DNA from 3 places in the Streptosporangium sp. 'caverna' genome. Region 2 is predicted to be linked to each of the others. Evidence: predicted binding sites of a transcription regulator. Region 2 holds the regulator's gene; each other region holds the start of a gene.
The links. The regulator HrcA, encoded in region 2, represses chaperone genes, less so after heat shock. The targets are predictions, from matches to a motif close to TTGGCACTCTCNNNNNGAGAGTGCCAA.
Positions count from the first base shown of each region.

Region 1: groL (chaperonin GroEL) is a predicted target of HrcA. The motif match lies at 1,394-1,420, and genes of this name have one in related genera.
Region 3: DKM19_RS35085 (von Willebrand factor type A domain-containing protein) is a predicted target of HrcA. The motif match lies at 3,862-3,888, and genes of this name have one in related genera.

Region 1 covers NZ_CP029711.1:10,181,909-10,187,846, reverse strand. Annotated here, with positions in the region: gene thrC (threonine synthase) at 1-320, shown strand, start outside; gene DKM19_RS43995 (MoaD/ThiS family protein) at 343-618, shown strand; gene DKM19_RS43990 (cold-shock protein) at 1,010-1,210, shown strand; gene groL (chaperonin GroEL) at 1,530-3,155, shown strand; gene DKM19_RS43980 (GNAT family N-acetyltransferase) at 3,279-3,710, opposite strand; gene DKM19_RS43975 (AAA family ATPase) at 3,722-5,740, opposite strand; gene DKM19_RS43970 (hypothetical protein) at 5,906-5,938, shown strand, end outside.
Region 2 covers NZ_CP029711.1:2,066,116-2,072,053, reverse strand. Annotated here, with positions in the region: gene DKM19_RS09220 (16S rRNA (uracil(1498)-N(3))-methyltransferase) at 1-290, opposite strand, end outside; gene dnaJ (molecular chaperone DnaJ) at 333-1,472, opposite strand; gene hrcA (heat-inducible transcriptional repressor HrcA) at 1,485-2,498, opposite strand; gene DKM19_RS09205 (hypothetical protein) at 2,683-3,432, shown strand; gene DKM19_RS09200 (DUF3097 domain-containing protein) at 3,490-4,305, shown strand; gene DKM19_RS09195 (DUF4870 domain-containing protein) at 4,330-5,082, shown strand; gene hemW (radical SAM family heme chaperone HemW) at 5,215-5,938, opposite strand, start outside.
Region 3 covers NZ_CP029711.1:8,159,039-8,164,976, reverse strand. Annotated here, with positions in the region: gene DKM19_RS35100 (PQQ-dependent sugar dehydrogenase) at 1-628, shown strand, start outside; gene DKM19_RS35095 (ThuA domain-containing protein) at 621-2,225, shown strand; gene DKM19_RS35090 (DUF1996 domain-containing protein) at 2,311-3,624, shown strand; gene DKM19_RS35085 (von Willebrand factor type A domain-containing protein) at 3,944-5,479, shown strand; tRNA gene DKM19_RS35080 (tRNA-Ala) at 5,596-5,668, shown strand.

The DNA.
Region 1 (5,938 bases), 3.2 Mb from region 2:
GCAACCCGGCGGACGGCCCCTACGTGCTGGACATCGCCCGGCGCACCGGCGGTGCGGTGGAGGACGTCACGGACACCGAGATCGTCGACGCGATCCGGCTGCTGGCCAGGACCGAGGGCATCTTCGCCGAGACGGCGGGCGGCGTCACCGTCGGCGTGCTGCGCAAGCTGGTCGCCGCGGGACGACTCGACCCCGACGCGGAGACCGTGGTCCTCAACACCGGTGACGGTCTGAAGACCCTCGACGCGGTGGCCGGCCAGGCGCGTCCCACCGCGGTCATTCGGCCCTCTCTTGACGCATTCCGTGCGGTTATCGCCTAGAAATCGTGAAAGGTACTGAATTATGAGCGTTTCTGTGCGGATTCCGACGATCCTGCGGACCTACACCGACGGTGCCGCCGAGGTGAACGGGGAGGGCGAGACCCTTCGCGACGTTCTGCAGAAGCTGGACGCGGACTTCCCCGGGATCGGGGCGCGCATCTTTGATGAAACGGGCAAGATTCGCCGTTTTGTCAATGTCTACGTCGGGGATGAGGACGTCCGTTTTGTCGACAACCTCGATACGGTCACGCCGTCCGGCGTCCAGGTCTCCATCATCCCGGCCGTCGCCGGGGGCTGATCCTCCCAGCGCGCCCTGACGCGCCCGGGCCCCTGCCGGGCGCTCGCAGACCCGGGCGACTCTCCCGGTGCTTCTTCCAGGCCTCTCCAGGCTTCCCCATGACACCCGCTCCGGCTCCGGCCGCGTGCGGGTGTTGTGTTTTGTGGCGCGAGCCCATATCTGTGACGGAAGGAAATAATGGAATCTTTAACTAACTAATCGTGAGAGCCAATCCCGATGGGGATGATAAAAGGGCACGTAAAGCAGTAGTTTGGCGCTTGACTCTGTTGCCCCACGGTGTCCCACAGGTATGGTCGAGAACGATCGACGTAGGCGTTGTCTCCGCCTCGGAGATTGAGGACTTCGCGAGAGGAATGGGTGTGGTCCTCAAGTCCAGTAAGAGGAGTCGCAAGTGGCGCAGGGCACCGTCAAATGGTTCAACGCGGACAAGGGCTACGGCTTCATCGCGGTAGACGGTGGTAAGGATGTGTTCGTCCATTACTCCGCAATCATGATGGATGGATACCGTGCCCTCGAGCAGGGCCAGCGGGTCGAGTTCGAGATCACCCAAGGGCAGAAGGGCCCCCAGGCGGAGTCCGTCCGGGCGGTCTGACGTAGCCATCCCGTGAACTTGTCGGGAAATGTCAGCGGATCCCGCGGCAGCGCAGTCTGCGTGGATCTCCACGACATCGGCCCGGTTCGCCGTCCCAACCGGCGGGCCGGGCTTTGCCGCGAGCGGAACCCAGGTCAACGAGCCGCAGCTTGCACTCGACAGGGTAGAGTGCTAAACAGTTTGTTGGCACTCCCGGTTCGAGAGTGCCAACCTGGATCGAGGCGATGGGGCCCGCCGAACGGAGTCGTGGGCCCACATGCCGTCGCGGGCGTCGGCTCGATCCGGTGCAAGCCACCCTGTGTTTGGGAGGTCTAGCCGTATGGCAGCCAAGATGATCGCGTTTAACGAGGACGCCAGGCGCGGTCTCGAGCGTGGTATGAACCAGCTCGCGGACGCCGTCAAGGTGACCCTCGGCCCGAAGGGCCGTAACGTCGTTCTGGAGAAGAAGTGGGGCGCCCCCACGATCACCAACGACGGTGTCTCCATTGCGAAGGAGATCGAGCTCGAAGACCCGTGGGAGAAGATCGGGGCCGAGCTCGTCAAGGAAGTCGCCAAGAAGACCGACGACGTCGCGGGTGACGGCACCACGACTGCCACCGTGCTCGCTCAGGCCCTCGTACGTGAGGGTCTTCGCAACGTTGCCGCCGGCGCCAACCCGATGGCCCTGAAGAAGGGCATCGAGGCCGCCGTGGAGCGCGTCTCGGAAGAGCTCTCCAAGCTGGCCAAGGACGTGGAGACGAAGGCGCAGATCGCCTCCACCGCCTCCATCTCCGCGGGCGACGCCCAGATCGGCGAGATGATCGCCGAGGCGATGGACAAGGTCGGCAAGGAAGGTGTCATCACCGTCGAGGAGAGCAACACCTTCGGCCTCGAGCTCGAGCTCACCGAGGGAATGCGCTTCGACAAGGGCCTCACCTCGATGTACTTCGTGACCGACCCGGAGCGTATGGAGGCCGTCCTCGACGACCCCTACATCCTCGTCGTCAACTCCAAGGTGTCCGCCAACAAGGACCTGCTCCCGGTTCTCGACAAGGTCGTGCAGGCAGGCAAGCCGCTGCTGATCATCGCCGAGGACGTCGAGGGCGAGGCCCTGGCCACCCTGGTCGTCAACAAGATCCGTGGTCTGTTCCGCTCGGTCGCCGTCAAGGCTCCGGGCTTCGGCGACCGCCGCAAGGCCATGCTGGGCGACATCGGCATCCTGACCGGTGCCCAGGTCATCAGCGAGGACCTCGGCCTCAAGCTGGAGTCCACCACGCTGGACCAGCTCGGCCGCGCTCGCCAGGTCATCGTCACCAAGGACGAGACCACCATCGTCGACGGTGCCGGTGACCCGGACCAGATCGCCGGCCGGGTCAACCAGATCCGTGCCGAGATCGAGAACACCGACTCCGACTACGACCGTGAGAAGCTCCAGGAGCGTCTCGCCAAGCTGGCCGGCGGCGTGGCCGTCATCAAGGCCGGCGCGGCGACCGAGGTCGAGCTCAAGGAGCGCAAGCACCGCATCGAGGACGCCGTTCGCAACGCGAAGGCGGCCGTCGAGGAGGGCATCGTCCCCGGCGGTGGCGTGGCCCTGCTGCAGGCCGGCGCCAAGGCGTTCGACAAGCTCGAGCTCTTCGGCGACGAGGCCACCGGTGCCGCGATCGTGCGCAAGGCGCTCGAGGAGCCGCTGAAGCAGATCGCGATCAACGCCGGCCTCGAGGGCGGCGTCGTGGTGGAGAAGGTGCGCAACCTCACCCCCGGTGAGGGTCTGAACGCCGCCACCGGCGAGTACGTCAACATGTTCGAGTCGGGCATCATCGACCCGGCCAAGGTGACGCGTTCCGCTCTGCAGAACGCGGCGTCCATCGCGGCGCTGTTCCTCACCACCGAGGCTGTCATCGCCGAGAAGCCCGAGAAGGCTGGAGCTGCCCCCGCAATGCCGGGTGGCGGCGACATGGACTTCTAAGTCCAGACGCTTTCACAAAAAGAGGCGACCCCGAAGTGCCGGGGCCGCCTCTTTTCGCGTTCGCCGAACCTCGTGCGATTGGGCGTCGCTCTCTTTCATATGCTCCGTGATCTGTGGGAGCCCCTAACTCAGCGGCTTGACCCATCGAGCCCATTGGGGTTGAGGGGCGTAGCCGGCGGACTCCCAGGCGTGGTGGGCCAGGACATTCTCGTGGAGCACCATGGCGTCGGCGCGGAACGCCCCCAATTTCGCGAAGCGCTCCTCCGCCGCGCGGATAAGGACGCTCCCGATCCCCTGGCGGCGGCGCGCGGGATCCACGGCCAGCCGGTAGAGATGGGCGCGCCAGCCGTCCCAGCCGGCGATCAGGGTGCCGGCCATCTCCCCGTCGATCTCGGCGATGAGGACGGCCTCGGGGTCGCGCTCGATGAGCGCGACCACCTTGGCCGGGTCGTCGCGGCGGTCGGTTCCCTCGGCGGCCTCAAGCCAGAAGGCCAGTAACGCGCCGACATCTTCCAGCCGTCCGTTCCGGACCCTGATTCCCGTGGGCTTCTCCATGGGACCGGAAATTAGCAGAGCTGCGCGGGGAGCTCTCTGGCGTGGAGAACGGTCAGGGAGGTGACCGCCCGGGTCAGGACCACGTAGAGGCGGGCCAGACCACGCGGCTCGGCGTCCACGATGTCAGCCGGTTCGACCACGATGACGTGGTCGTACTCCAGTCCCTTGGCCAGGCTCGCCGGGATGACCAGGAGGCGATGGTCATCGACCGTGTCCGGGCTGAGCACCTGGTGGTCCAGGTCGGTCAGGGCCTTGGACACGGCGGCGACCGAGGCGTCCGGGACGATGACGCCGATCGAGCCCTCACGGGACAGCGCCTCCCGCACGGCCTGCGCCAGGGACGCGGCGAGGTCGGGCGCGGGCCGTACCGACAGGGAGCCCGAGCCCGGCCGCAGTGACTGGGGCGCGGCGAGGTCCGGGGCGATGGAGGGCAGCAGCCTGGCGGCGAAGTCGAGCACCTCGCGGGGGACGCGGAAGCCGAGGGTGAGCTCGGTGACGGCGCCGTCCTCGAAGCCCAGGTGGGTGAGGACCTCCGTCCAGGAGCGGGCGGACCAGGGCGTGGTGCCCTGGGCGAGGTCGCCGAGGACGGTGGCCGATCCGGTACGGCAGCGCCGGCCGAGGGCGCGCAGCTGCATCGCGGACAGGTCCTGGGCCTCGTCCACGACCAGGTGGCCCAGGACGGCGGTCCGCTCGATCAGGTCGCCGAGCTCGTCCATCAGCGCGGCGTCGGCCGCCGACCACTTCGCCGAGCGGAAGGACTTGGCCGGCTTGGCCCACAGGAGCAGGGACTGCTCCGCGGCGGTGAGGTCGTCCTTCGCCGCGGCGGCGAGGAATTCGGGGTCGCTGAGCAGCCGGTGGAGCACCTGCTGCGGGGTCAGCTTGGGCCAGACCTGGTCCACGAGCTGTTTGACCGGCTTGGACCTGGCGACCGCGTCCTGCACCCGGTCGTCGGGGGACTCGCCGCGCTGCTCCATCCGGACGAGCACCAGATGGGCCAGCCGCTGGGCGAGCGTGGCCCGGCCCGGTCCGTAACGCGTGGTGCCGCGCAGCGCGGCGACGATCTCGCTGGCCTCGTGGTCGGCCACCCGGTAGCGGTTGATCCCCTTGGTGAACAGCACGCCCTCGGTGGGCTTGAGGACGTGCATCCACAGGGCGCGCCTGAGCACCGGGGCGATCCTGGCGTCGCCCTTGATCGTGGCGACGGTGGGGTCCTCGGGAGCGAGGTGGTCGCCCAGGATTCCGGCGACCGTGGTCTGGTCGACCTTGACCTCGCCCAGCGCGGGAAGCACCGAGGAGATGTAGGAGAGGAAGGCCCGGTTCGGGCCGACGATCATCACGCCGGATCTGGCGAGCTTCTCACGGTGGGTGAACAGCAGGTAGGCGGCCCGGTGCAGGCCGACCGCGGTCTTCCCGGTACCGGGCGCACCCTGGACGCACACGGTCTGGCCCAGCCCGGAGCGGACGATCTCGTCCTGGTCGGGCTGGATGGTCGCGACGATGTCGCGCATCGGGCCGGAGCGCGGGCGCTCGATCTCCTCGGTGAGGAGCCTGCTCTGCTGGAGGTCGCCACCCTGGTCGAGCCGCTCGTCCTCGTAGGCGGTCAGGTCGCCGCCGTGATAGCCGAACCGGCGGCGGCGGGCGACGTCCATCGGGTCCGCGGGACTGGCCTGGTAGAACGCCCGGGAGACCGGAGCCCGCCAGTCGATCACCAGGGGACGGCTGCGGTCGTCGTGGACGTGTCTGCGCCCGACGTAGATGGTGCCGGGCAGGTCGTCGTCCACGGCACGGTCGAGACGGCCGAAGAACAGGGGCGTGCCGGAGTGGTCGGCGAGCGCCGCCACTCGCGTGTCCAGCAGCCCCTGCAGGATTTGCTGGGAGACCCAGTCGGCGGCGGCGTCGGCGGAAAGAGACTTGGCGTGTTCTCGCATCGCGCGCAGCGCGGCCCTGGAGGCGGCGAGGTGTGCGCGTTCGGTGGCGAGGGTCTCGGACGGATCGCCGGTTATGTCGGGGGCCAATTGATGTGCGGGCACGCGGAAGCGCCTCCCATTCGATAAACGGAGGTGGTGGTCATCGGGCAGCGAATCGACCAGCTTACCGGGGACCTTCGTGACGCTCAAAAGGATTTAACGATGGACTGACGTCCGGCCGCGGCGGGTATCCCAATGGCCATGCGGATCTCCCCGGTGATACCGACCGTGGCCAATCTCCTCCTGGCCGCGCTCTGGGGG
Region 2 (5,938 bases):
ATTTCCACGGCCAGCTCCCCCCGGTCGCCCTTGGGCAGTCCCTGGACCACCACCAGGCGAGGGCGCGGTGCGGGCACGTCGTAGCGGCGCAGCACCTGGACCCGGAGCGAGTCCCTGTCGGCGGACAGGACCACGCACTCGGCCACGGCGCCCGCGCCGTCGGTCAGATCGAGCCGTTCTCCGGCTCGCAACCGCCGTACGGCCGCCGCGTGACGTCCCTCCGAGCCGCCGAACGTGAACTCCGCCAGCGCCAGATCGGCGGCCTCGGCCAGGAAGACCGGAGCCGTCATCGGCCGTCGGAGCCGTGCGGCCGGGCCCGGGAGGGGCCCCGCTCAGCGGCCATTGAACGCGTCTCGCAGGCGGGAGAAGAAGCTCTGCTGCCCGGGGGCGAACTTGCCGGGCGGGCGTTCCTCCCCGCGGAGCCTGGCGAGCTCGCGCATGAGCTCCTCCTGTGCCGCGTCAAGGCGGGAGGGGGTCTCGATGTTGACGTGGATCAGCAGGTCGCCCCGGCCGCTCTCGTTGAGGTGCTGGATGCCGCGGCCGTAGAGCGGAATGGTCTGGCCCGACTGCGTGCCTGGCCGGATGTCCAGCTCCTCGGGACCGTCGAGCGTCTCCATGGTCAGGATGGTGCCGAGGGAGGCCGCGGTCATCGGGATCTGCACGGTGCAGTGCAGGTCGTCGCCCCGACGCTCGAAGATGTCGTGCGGGCGCTCGACGATCTCCAGGAACAGGTCTCCGGGCGGGCCGCCGCCCGGGCCGATCTCACCTTCACCGGCGAGCTGGATGTGGGTGCCGTCCTCCACGCCCGCCGGGATGCGGACCTTGATGGTCCGCCGCGTGCGAACCCGGCCGTCGCCGGAGCACTCCTGGCAGGGGTTGCGGATGATCGAGCCGAAACCGCCACACTGGGGGCAGGGCCGGGAGGTCATGACCTGGCCGAGGAAGGACCGGGTGACCTGGGACACCTCACCGCGGCCGTGACACATGTCACAGGTGTCGGGGTGGGTGCCGGCCGCCGCGCCGGAGCCCGTGCAGACCTCACAGAGCACGGCGGTGTCGACGACCAGCTCGCGGGTGGTGCCGAAGGCCGACTCGCTCAGGTCGAGCTCGACCCGGATGGTGGCGTTGCGCCCGCGGCGGGCCCGTGAACGGGGGCCGCGGCCACCGCCGCCCGCCGCGCCGAAGAAGGCGTCCATGATGTCGCTGAACGGGAAACCCGCACCGAAGCCGCCGGCCCCGGCACCCGCGCCCGCGGCGAACGGATCGGCGCCCATGTCGTACATCTGCCGCTTGTTGGAGTCCGACAGGACCTCATAGGCCTGCGTGATCTCCTTGAACCTCTCCTGGGTCTCAGGGTCGGGGTTCACGTCGGGATGCAGCTCCCGCGCCAGGCGCCGGTAGGCTTTCTTGATCTCTTCCGCACTGGCGTCACGACGCACCCCGAGGGTGCCGTAGTAGTCACTCTTAGCCACTTAGTTGACCTCTTAGGATGCAGCCAGAATTTGGCTGACGTAACGTGCCACCGCGCGCACCGCGCCCATCGTGACCGGGTAGTCCATTCGCGTCGGACCCAGCACACCGAGCCGGGCCAGCTGCTTGTCTCCTGAACCGTATCCAGCCGCGACGATCGACGTGCCCTGGAGTCCGGTATAGGGGTTTTCCGAGCCTATCCGCACTGTCAGCGCTGACAGATCGGACGTCTCGCCGAGCAGGCGCATGAGCACGACCTGCTCTTCCAGGGCCTCCAGCACGTCACGGAGCCCGACGGTGAAGTCGGCCCCCGCGAGGTTGGCGGCCCCGGCAAAAACAATCTTTTCATCGTGCCGGTCCACCAGGGACTCCAGCAGCACCGACAGGATCGTCGCCGCGAGCGGCCTGTCCTCGGCCGCGAGGCGCGCGGGCAGATCGACGACCTTGTCGGGGACGCTGGTGAGACCGCATCCGTCCAGGGAGGAGTTGAGCATCGCCCGCAGATGGGCGACACGGGCCTCGTCGACCGTCTCGTGCAGCTCGACCACGCGCTGCTCGACCCGTCCCGTGTTGGTGATGAGCACGAACATCAGCCGCCGCTCGCTCAGCGGGACCAGCTCGACGTGGCGGACCGTGGAGTTGGTCAGCGTGGGGTATTGCACCACCGCCACCTGACGGGTCAGCTGCGCCAGCAGCCGTACCGTGCGCATGACGACGTCGTCGATGTCCACGGCGCCGGCCAGGAAGGTCTCGATGGCCTTCCTCTCCGCGCTCGACAGCGGCTTCACCTGAGAGAGCCGGTCGACGAACAGCCGGTAGCCCTTGTCGGTGGGCACCCGGCCGGCACTGGTGTGGGGCTGGGCGATGTAGCCCTGCTCCTCCAGCACCGCCATGTCGTTGCGGATGGTCGCGGGCGACACACCCAGGTTGTGCCGCTCGACGAGAGCCTTGGAACCCACCGGCTCATTGGTGGACACGTAGTCCTCGACAATGGCGCGAAGCACCGCGAGCTTCCGGTCGTCGACCAACGTGCTCACCTCCCTGCCTGCGTCCGAAGGGGGAAACCACAGGTCTGGCACTCAGTGTTCCCGAGTGCCAAGTGTACGGCCCACGGCCGCGAGGTGCGATAACAGGAGGGGCAGATGATCGGACCAAGCCGTCGTCAAGTCAACTGCTATCGCTATCCAAGCGGCACCAACCACAATTTGGCACATGTCCCACGATTTCGGTCCTTCTTCGGGTGACGCATCCACGCGCGCATCCGGTTACGGCGTTCCTCAGCAGCCATATGGCCAGCAGCAGTACCAGAACGGCCCCTCCTACGGTTATGCCCCTCCCGGTCCCGGTTACGGCACCCCCCAGGGCCCTTCGCCCATGGCGAAGATCAAGCCCAGCATCGGCTGGATCGTCGGCGTCTGGCTTGTCGCGGTGCTCAGCGTGGTCGTCGGCATCGGCGGCTTCGTCGGCGGCGTCTTCGGCGCGCTCGGGGACGTCCTGCCCACCTCGTCCTTCGGCTCGGGCAAGACCGTCACGGTCAAACTCGACCCCGCGGCCGGTTCCGTCATCTACGTCTCCACGACCGGACCCACCGATTTCGAGTGTGCGTTCCAGGGCGGTCCGGGAACAGCCACGCTCACGCGGCCCCAGGGCCAGCAGACCGTCACCGTCAACGGCGTCAGCTGGGAGATGGGCCTGCTGGTAGGGGTCGACAAGGCGGGTGACTACCGGCTCACCTGCACCGCCGACGAGGCGGCCGGCACCGAGTTCGGCGTGGGCAGGGAGCTCTCCACCGACTCGCTGCTGGGCGGGGTGATCGCCCTGTTCGCGGTGCCGAGCGGCGGGCTCCTGCTGGCCGTCATCGTGACGATCGTCGTGCTGGTGAGGCGGAGCGGCGCCCGCAGGCGCCAGGCCGAGGCCGCGTCGGCGGGGCAGTGGGGACCTCAGGGACCGTACGGCGGGTGATCCCGGCTTTTGCTAACGTCCATCTGGTTCCTGGCGCGAGGTGGTGGGCGGTCGGTGATGTACGAACGTGACGTGCTGGCGGGAAACTGGCGACGTCCTTTGAAGGGGAAGATCCCTCAGGTCCCCGCGGAGCTCGATCTGGTCGTGGAAGACGCCGACGGCGGGTTCTGCGGTGCCGTGGTGGCCTGCGACAAGGAGGCCGTCACCCTGGAGGACCGGTTCGGGCGCCGGCGGTTGTTCCCCCTGGAGCCGGCCGCGTTCCTCCTGGAGGGCAAGGTGGTGACGCTCGTCCGTCCCGCCGCCGCGCCCCAGAGCCCGAGGCGGAGCGCCTCGGGCTCCATCGCGGTGGAGGGTCTGCGGGCGCAGGTCGCCAAGGAGAGCCGGATCTACGTGGAGGGCATCCACGACGCCGCCCTCGTGGAGAAGGTCTGGGGCCACGACCTGCGGGTCGAAGGCGTGGTCGTGGAGTATCTCGAAGGTGTCGACCACCTGCCCTCGATCGTCGACGAGTTCGGCCCCGGCCCCGACCGGCGCCTGGGCGTGCTCGTCGACCACCTGGTCCCCGGCTCGAAGGAGAGCAGGATCGCCGCCCAGGTCTCCTCACCGCACGTGCTGATCGTCGGGCATCCGTTCGTGGACGTCTGGCAGGCGGTCAGGCCGTCCGCGCTGAAAATCTCCTCCTGGCCGTCGGTACCACGCGGCGTACCCTGGAAGGAAGGCGTCATCGCCGCCCTGGGCTGGAAACTGGAGCCCGGCGACGCGTGGCGCCGCATTCTCGGATCGGTCACGACATATGCCGATCTGGAGCCGGAGCTCCTCGGCCCGGTCGAGGAATTGATCGACTTTGTGACGGTTCCCGGCGAGGATGGCTAGTCCCTAAACCCACCAGGAGGGGCCATGAGCGAGAACCCCGAGGATCCACCGCGCGAGTCCGCGGGCGAGGACCGGACGCGGCGCATCGACCGGCCTTCCCCACCCGGCCAGAGTCACCCGCAGCCCGACCCGGACCAGAGCCACACCCAGCAGGGCCAGGGCTACCCCCAGTTCAGCCCGCCACCCGGCCAGAGCTACCCCCAGCCCGGCCAGGGCCAGAGCCACACCCAGCAGAGCCAGAATTACCACCAGCAGGGCCAGGGCTACCCGTCACCCGGTCAGGGTCAGCCGCCCTCCGGCCAGGGATACGGCTACCCGCCTCCCTCGGTCCCTCCGTACGACGTGAGCGGCCACGGCTACCAGAGCGGATACCAGGGCGGCCACCAGGCCGGCTATCCCCAGCCCGGCGCGTACGGCTACGGGTATCAGGCGCCTCCGGGGACGTACGGCCCGCGGCCCGGCAGCGACGACACCACCCTGGCCATGCTCGCCCACCTGCTGGGTCTTCTGACCTGGTTCGTCGGCCCACTGGTGGTGTATCTCGCCAAGAAGGACGAGGCCCCCTACGTACGGGACCAGGCCGCCGAGGCCCTCAACTTCCAGCTCACCCTGATGATCGCCTACGCCGTCTCCTGGATTCTGGCGTTCGTGCTGATCGGCTTCATCCTGATGTTCGTGGTCTGGATCGGATCGATCATCTTTATGATCATCGCCGCCATCGCGGCCAACCGGGGCGAGAACTACCGCTATCCAATGAACATCCGTTTCGTCAGCTGACGAAACGCCGTGTTCTGGCTCAGGACGCGTCTTGCGAGGCGCCGGTCACCCGGCCGGCGCCTCTCGCATGCCCCCGTCCGGCCCTCACCGGGCCCTTGACGCGCCGGTCGCCGCGCTCAGGTTCCCACACGCTCAGGTGAGGTCGCGGACCAGCGCGTCGGCCAGCAGGCGCCCGCGCAGCGTGAGCACCGCGCGGCCCTTCTTGAACGGCTCCACCTCCAGCAGGCCGTCGGCCAGCGCCCGTGCGACCACCGGCGGCCGTTCGAGCTCCTTGAGCGGGAAGCCCTGGACGAGCCTGAGCTCCAGCATCAACCGCTCCACCGTCCTGTCCTCGGGGGTGAGCACCTCCCGCGCGTGCGCGGGTGAGGTGCCGGCGGCCAGGCGCTGGGCGTAGGCGGCGGGGTGCTTGACGTTCCACCACCGGGTGCCGCCGACATGGCTGTGGGCGCCGGGGCCGACCCCCCACCAGTCGCCGCCGGTCCAGTAGAGGAGGTTGTGCCGGCAGCGCCCGGCCTCGGAGGTCGCCCAGTTGGACACCTCGTACCATTCGAACCCGGCCTCGGCCAGCATGGCGTCGGCGATGAGATAGCGGTCGGCGGCCACGTCGTCGTCGGGCATCGGCAGCTCGCCCCGGCGGATCCTGGCGGCCAGCTTGGTGCCGTCCTCCACGATCAGCGAGTAGGCCGACACGTGATCGGGCCCGGCCTCGATCGCCGCGGCCAGCGAGGCCCGCCAGTCGTCGTCGCTCTCCCCCGGTGTGCTGTAGATCAGGTCCAGGTTGACGTGGTCGAATCCCGCCTCCCTCGCCTCCCGTACGGCGTGCGCCGGGCGGCCCGGCGTGTGCCGGCGGTCCAGC
Region 3 (5,938 bases), 5.2 Mb from region 2:
CGGGGGAGTCGGCGGGACCATCCAGGTCAGAGCCGGATCACCGACCGGGACGCTGCTGGGCACCGCGACCGTTGCGCCCACGGGCGGCTGGGAGACCTTCACCGACGTGAGCGCCACGCTGTCGGGCGCACCGGCCGGCACCACGAAGCTGTACCTGGTCTTCGCCGGTGCGGCGGGCTCGCTGTTCGACATAGACGACTTCACCCTGACCGCCGGGTCCGGTCCGCCGCCCACGGGTGCCGTGCTGTTGTCGTCGGGTCGGCCGGTGACGGCTTCCTCGACGGAGAACGCGGGGTTCCCGCCGTCGGCGGTGGTGGACGGAAATGCCGGGACGCGCTGGTCGTCGGCGTTCGCCGATCCGCAGTGGATCTCGGTTGACCTGGGTTCGACGAAGTCGGTCACCCGGGTGCGGTTGCAGTGGGAGGCGGCCTACGGCAGGGCGTATCGGATCGAGACCTCCACCAACAACACCACCTGGACCGCGGCCTCTTCCACGACCGCCGGCGACGGCGGCATAGATGACATCACCATCCCCGCGACCAATGCCCGTTATGTGCGGGTGTACGGCACACAGCGTGCCACGGCGTACGGCTACTCCCTCTGGGAACTGGAGGTCTACGGTGCGTAAACTCATCGTCTTCTTCACCGCTCTGATCGCGGTGGTGATCGGGTTCGGAATGCCCGTCACCGCAATGGCCGCCGATCCGGCCTACAAGGTGCTCGTCTTCTCCAAGACCGCCGGATTCCGGCACGACGCCATTCCCGCGGGCATCACCGCGCTGCGGGAACTGGGAACGGCGAACAACTTCACCGTTGACGCCACCGAGGACGCCGCCGCCTTCACCACGGCCAACCTGGCCGGGTACAGGGCGGTGGTCTTCCTGATGACCACCGGGGACGTGCTCAACGCCGCCCAGCAGACGGCGATGGAGTCCTACATGGCCGCCGGCGGCGGTTACGTCGGCGTCCACGCGGCTGCCGACACCGAGTACGACTGGCCGTACTACGGCGGCCTCGTCGGCGCCTACTTCTCCTCCCACCCCGCGATCCAGCAGGTCACGGTACGGGTCGAGGACGCCGTTCACCCCTCGACGGCCCACCTGCCCAGGGCCTGGGTGCGCACCGACGAGCTGTACAACTACCGCACGAACCCCCGCTCCACGGCTCACGTGCTGGCCACGCTCGACGAGTCGACCTACTCCGGTGGAACGATGGGAGCCGATCACCCGATCGCCTGGTGCAAGCCGTACCAGGGCGGCCGGACGTGGTACACCGGGCTCGGTCACACCGCCGCGTCCTACACCGAGCCGAACTTCCGGGCGCACCTGCTCGGCGGGGTCCGCTACGCGGCCGGGGTCGTCGCCGCCGACTGCGGGACGGTCACACAGCCGCCGGCCACGGGCACGGTGGAGGCCGAGAGCTTCACCTCCCAGTTCGGCGTTCAGGTGGTCGACAAGGCCCCCGCGCACGGCGGCAGGGCGGTCGGCTACATCGACAACGGTGACTGGCTGGGATTCTCGTCCGTGGCCTCGGCCGGGGCGACGGGCTTCTCCGCGCGAGTCGCCTCGGCGGGCGCGGGCGGCACGATCGAGGTGCGCGCGGGCTCGGCGACGGGCACGCTGCTGGGCTCGGTGCCGGTGACGCCCACGGGCGGCTGGGAGACCTTCCAGACTGTCACGACCACGCTGGCGGGCACGGGTACCGGCCCGCTGTTCCTGAAGTTCACCGGGGGAGCGGGCTCCCTGTTCGACATAGACGACTTCACCGTCACCCGAGGATCGACGCCCCCCACCCCCACCCCCACCCCCACGCCCACTCCGACGCCGCCCACGGGTGCCGTGCTGCTGTCGTCGGGTCGGCCGGTGACGGCTTCCTCGACGGAGAACGCGGGGTTCCCGCCGTCGGCGGTGGTGGACGGAAATGCCGGGACGCGCTGGTCGTCGGCGTTCGCCGATCCGCAGTGGATCTCGGTTGACCTGGGTTCGACGAAGTCGGTCACCCGGGTGCGGTTGCAGTGGGAGGCGGCCTACGGCAGGGCGTATCGGATCGAGACCTCCACCAACAACACCACCTGGACCGCGGCCTCTTCCACGACCGCCAGTGACGGCGGGACAGACGACATCACCATCCCCGCGACCAATGCCCGTTACGTGCGGGTGTACGGCACACAGCGCGCCACGGCGTACGGCTACTCCCTCTGGGAGCTGGAGGTCTACGGTTCGTAGCCGCCGCGGTGATCACCGGGTTTCACCGGTCACGAGACATCGTTTTTCAGCTGTATCACCCGCATAACCGGAGGAGAAAAAACCCATGGATCTAACCGTCCCCCCGCCCCGCACCGGGCGACGACGCCTACGGCTGGCGGTGATGATGGGAGCACTGGCGGCGCTCGTGGCCGGCTCCCTGACCGTCGTCACCGGCCAGGCCAGCGCCGCGGAGACCCCGCTGTCACAGGGGCGCCCCGTCAGCGCCTCCTCGACCGAGAACGGCGGCTCACCGGCCTCGTCCGCGGTCGACGGCAATCTCGGCACCCGCTGGGCCAGCGCCTTCAGCGACCCTCAGTGGCTCCAGGTCGACCTGGGTGCGGCCGCCACCGTCAACAGGGTGGTGCTGAACTGGGAGGCCGCGTACGCCAGCGCCTTCACGATCCAGACCTCCACCAACGGATCCACCTGGACGACCATTCACACCACGACCGCCGGCACCGGTGGCAACCAGACCCTGAACGTGTCGGGTAACGGGCGCTACGTCCGGCTCAACACCACCAAGCGTGCCACCCAGTACGGAGTCTCGCTCTGGGAGTTCCAGGTCTTCGGCAGCGGCGGCGCCACGCCGTCGTCCCCGCCGCCCCAGGGGCCGATCGTGCGTGTGGCCGAGTTCCTCGCGGAGTGCCCGTTCACCCACCGCCTGCCCGACGACCCGATCGTGTTCCCCGGGCTTCCCGGCGGATCGCACATGCACAGCTTCTTCGGCAACCCCTCCACCAACGCCAACAGCAACCTCGCGACCCTGCAGCAGGCGAACAGCAGCAGCTGCGCTCCGAGCATCGACATATCGTCGTACTGGGTGCCGACCCTGTACTCCAACAACGTCCCGGTGGAGCCCACCGGCACCACCTTCTACTACCTGGGGGAGGGCGTGAACGCCGAGACGCTCGCCCGGACCCAGCCGATCCCGCTGGGCCTGAGGATCGTGGCGGGCAACGCCAAGGCGACCACCCCCAACGACCCCACCAGCAACGCACGCTGGTCGTGCCTGCACGCCGGGCAGGTCAACCCGTCGAAGGACTTCGTCAACTGCCCGGCGGGCACGATGCTGGAGTCCTACCTGGACTTCCCGCAGTGCTGGAACGGCAGGGACCTGGACTCGGCGGACCACAAGAGTCACATGGCCTACCCGGTGAACAACACCTGCCCGTCCTCGCACCCGGTGCCGGTGCCGAAGCTGCGCCAGGTCCTGCGCTACCCGGTCAGCGGCAACCCCGCGAACTTCAGGCTGGCGTCCGGACCCGGATACACGATGCACGGCGACTTCTTCAACGCCTGGCCCGAGGCGGAGATGGAGCGACGCGTGCGCGACTGCATCCGCCCGGTCATCAAGTGTGGCTTTGACGGTCACCCCTAGAGGGTTGGGCTTCGACAGCCGTCCCTAGATATTCGACAGTCGTCCCCATGGGGATGACGGCGGGATGATCCGCACCGTTCCGGCAGGGGGCGGGATCCGGAAGGCCGGGTCCCGCCCCTTGTCTTCGGTGAGAGGGGCCGGGAAAATCCCCGGGACCTCGCGAACTCCAGGGCTCAGGGGGCCAGAGGGTGGCGGGCGGTATTCGGGCCGGAGATTCTGATCACGTGCCGAACACGGTTTGCACTCGCTTGAGTGAAGCGCCCGACTCATGGTGAAAAGGGATCGTCGTAGGGGGTGACACGCATCCTACGGAGGCGAAATGAAGCGCGACCTGAAGCTACGCCCGCTGGCCATCGCCCTTGCCATCATCGCCCTGCTGCTCGTCGCCGCCTGCAGCGGATCGGGCATGCCCGACGCCGGCCAGCCGAAGAACGACCAGGGCCGGGCCGTTCCGGCACCGGCGCAGGGCCAGTCGACCGAGCAGGGCCAGTCCACCGAGCAGGGCCGGCCCACCGACGGGGAGCAGAGCGCCGAGGCCACCCGGGAACCGGACACCACGGCCGGCCAGATCTCCACTTTCGCCCTCGACGTTGACACCGCCTCCTACGGCTACAGCAAGCGGCTCCTCCAGGAGGGCAGGCTGCCCGAACCGGGCCAGATCCGGTCCGAGGAGTTCGTCAACGCCTTCAGGCAGGACTACCCGGAGCCCGAGGACGACGGTTTCACCGTGAACATGGACGGCGCGCGCATGCCCGAGAACGGCACCGCGCTGCTCCGCGTGGGCCTGCAGACCCGCAGGGCGGACGCGGAGACCCGGCGTCCGGCGAACCTGACCTTCGTGGTGGACGTGTCCGGCTCCATGGGCGAGCCCGGCCGGCTCGACCTGGTCAGGGAGGCGCTGCACAAGCTCATCGACCAGCTCGGGCCGGGTGACCAGGTCTCCATCGTGGCCTTCAGCGGCGAGGCCGAGGTGATCCTCTCCATGACCCCGGCGACCGGAAAGGACCGGCTGCACGCGGCCGTCGAGCGCCTCGCCGTACAGAATTCGACGAATCTGGAAGTGGGGCTGACCCGCGGTTACGCCGAGGCCTCGCAGAGCTTCCGCCCGGTGGCCACCAACCGGGTCATCCTGCTCTCCGACGGCCTGGCCAACGTCGGCGACACGACCTGGCAGGGCATCCTCGGCAAGGTCAGGGAGTTCGCCGGAAAGCAGGTCACCCTCCTGTGCGTCGGCGTCGGCCGTGACTACGGCGATCAGCTGATGGAGCAGCTCGCGGACAACGGGGACGGCGCCGCGGTCTACGTCAGCTCGGTCGACGACGCGCGCAAGGTATTCGTCGAGCAACTCGCCGCGAACCTCGACCTGCGGGCCCGCGACGCCAAGGCGCAGGTCGTGTTCAACCCCTCGGTCGTGGAGTCGTACCACCTGATCGGCTACGAGAACCGGCAGATCGCGACCGAGGACTTCCGCGACGACGCCAAGGACGGCGGGGAGATCGGCCCGGGCCACTCGGTGACGGCCCTCTACGAGGTACGGCTGCGCGGCGGGGCCTCGGGCCAGCTGGCCACGGCCACCGTGCGCTGGCAGGAGCCCGACACCCGTAAACCCGCCGAGACCAGCCGCTCCCTGGAGGTGGCAGATCTGTCGGCCTCGCTGTGGCGGGAGTCGTCGGTGAGGTTCCAGGTGGACGTGGTGGCGGCGGCGTTCGCCGAGAATCTCCGCACCCGCGAGCAGTTCGCCGGGGAGGGGAACCGGGAGCTCGCCGAGCACGCCACCCGCCTGGCGGAGACCACGGAGGACGCCGCCGTGACCGAGCTCGCGCGGTTGATCAACCAGGCCTCGTCGCTCGGTTAGGCGTATCCGCCCACCTTCGCCGCCGAGAGGTTTCGGTTACAGGGTGCACCGCGATGTCCTATACACTGGCGTGGCGCCGCTGGACGAGAGTCCCGCAGCGCCACGTTTTACCGCAAGGGGCTATGGCGCAGCTGGTAGCGCGCCTCCATGGCATGGAGGAGGTCTGGGGTTCGAATCCCCATAGCTCCACTTGTGGCTGGGGTCTGCTGTTCGCAAGCGAGAGCTTGCTCGCGGCAGGCCCCTTCGTCGTTTACACGGGGGGACGACCCCCCGAGCCCCCCGGTGCGGGGGCTCTGCCCCCGCGGCCCCCGGTGTCTCGCTTCGCTCGCCGCTCGGACGGGCCTCGCTTCGCTTAGGCCGACGTGTGGCCTCGCTTCGCTCGATTCCGGGACATGGCCTCGCTTCGCTTGGGCCCGGGACGGGGTCTCGCTTCGCTCGCCGCTCGGGACGGGGCCTCGC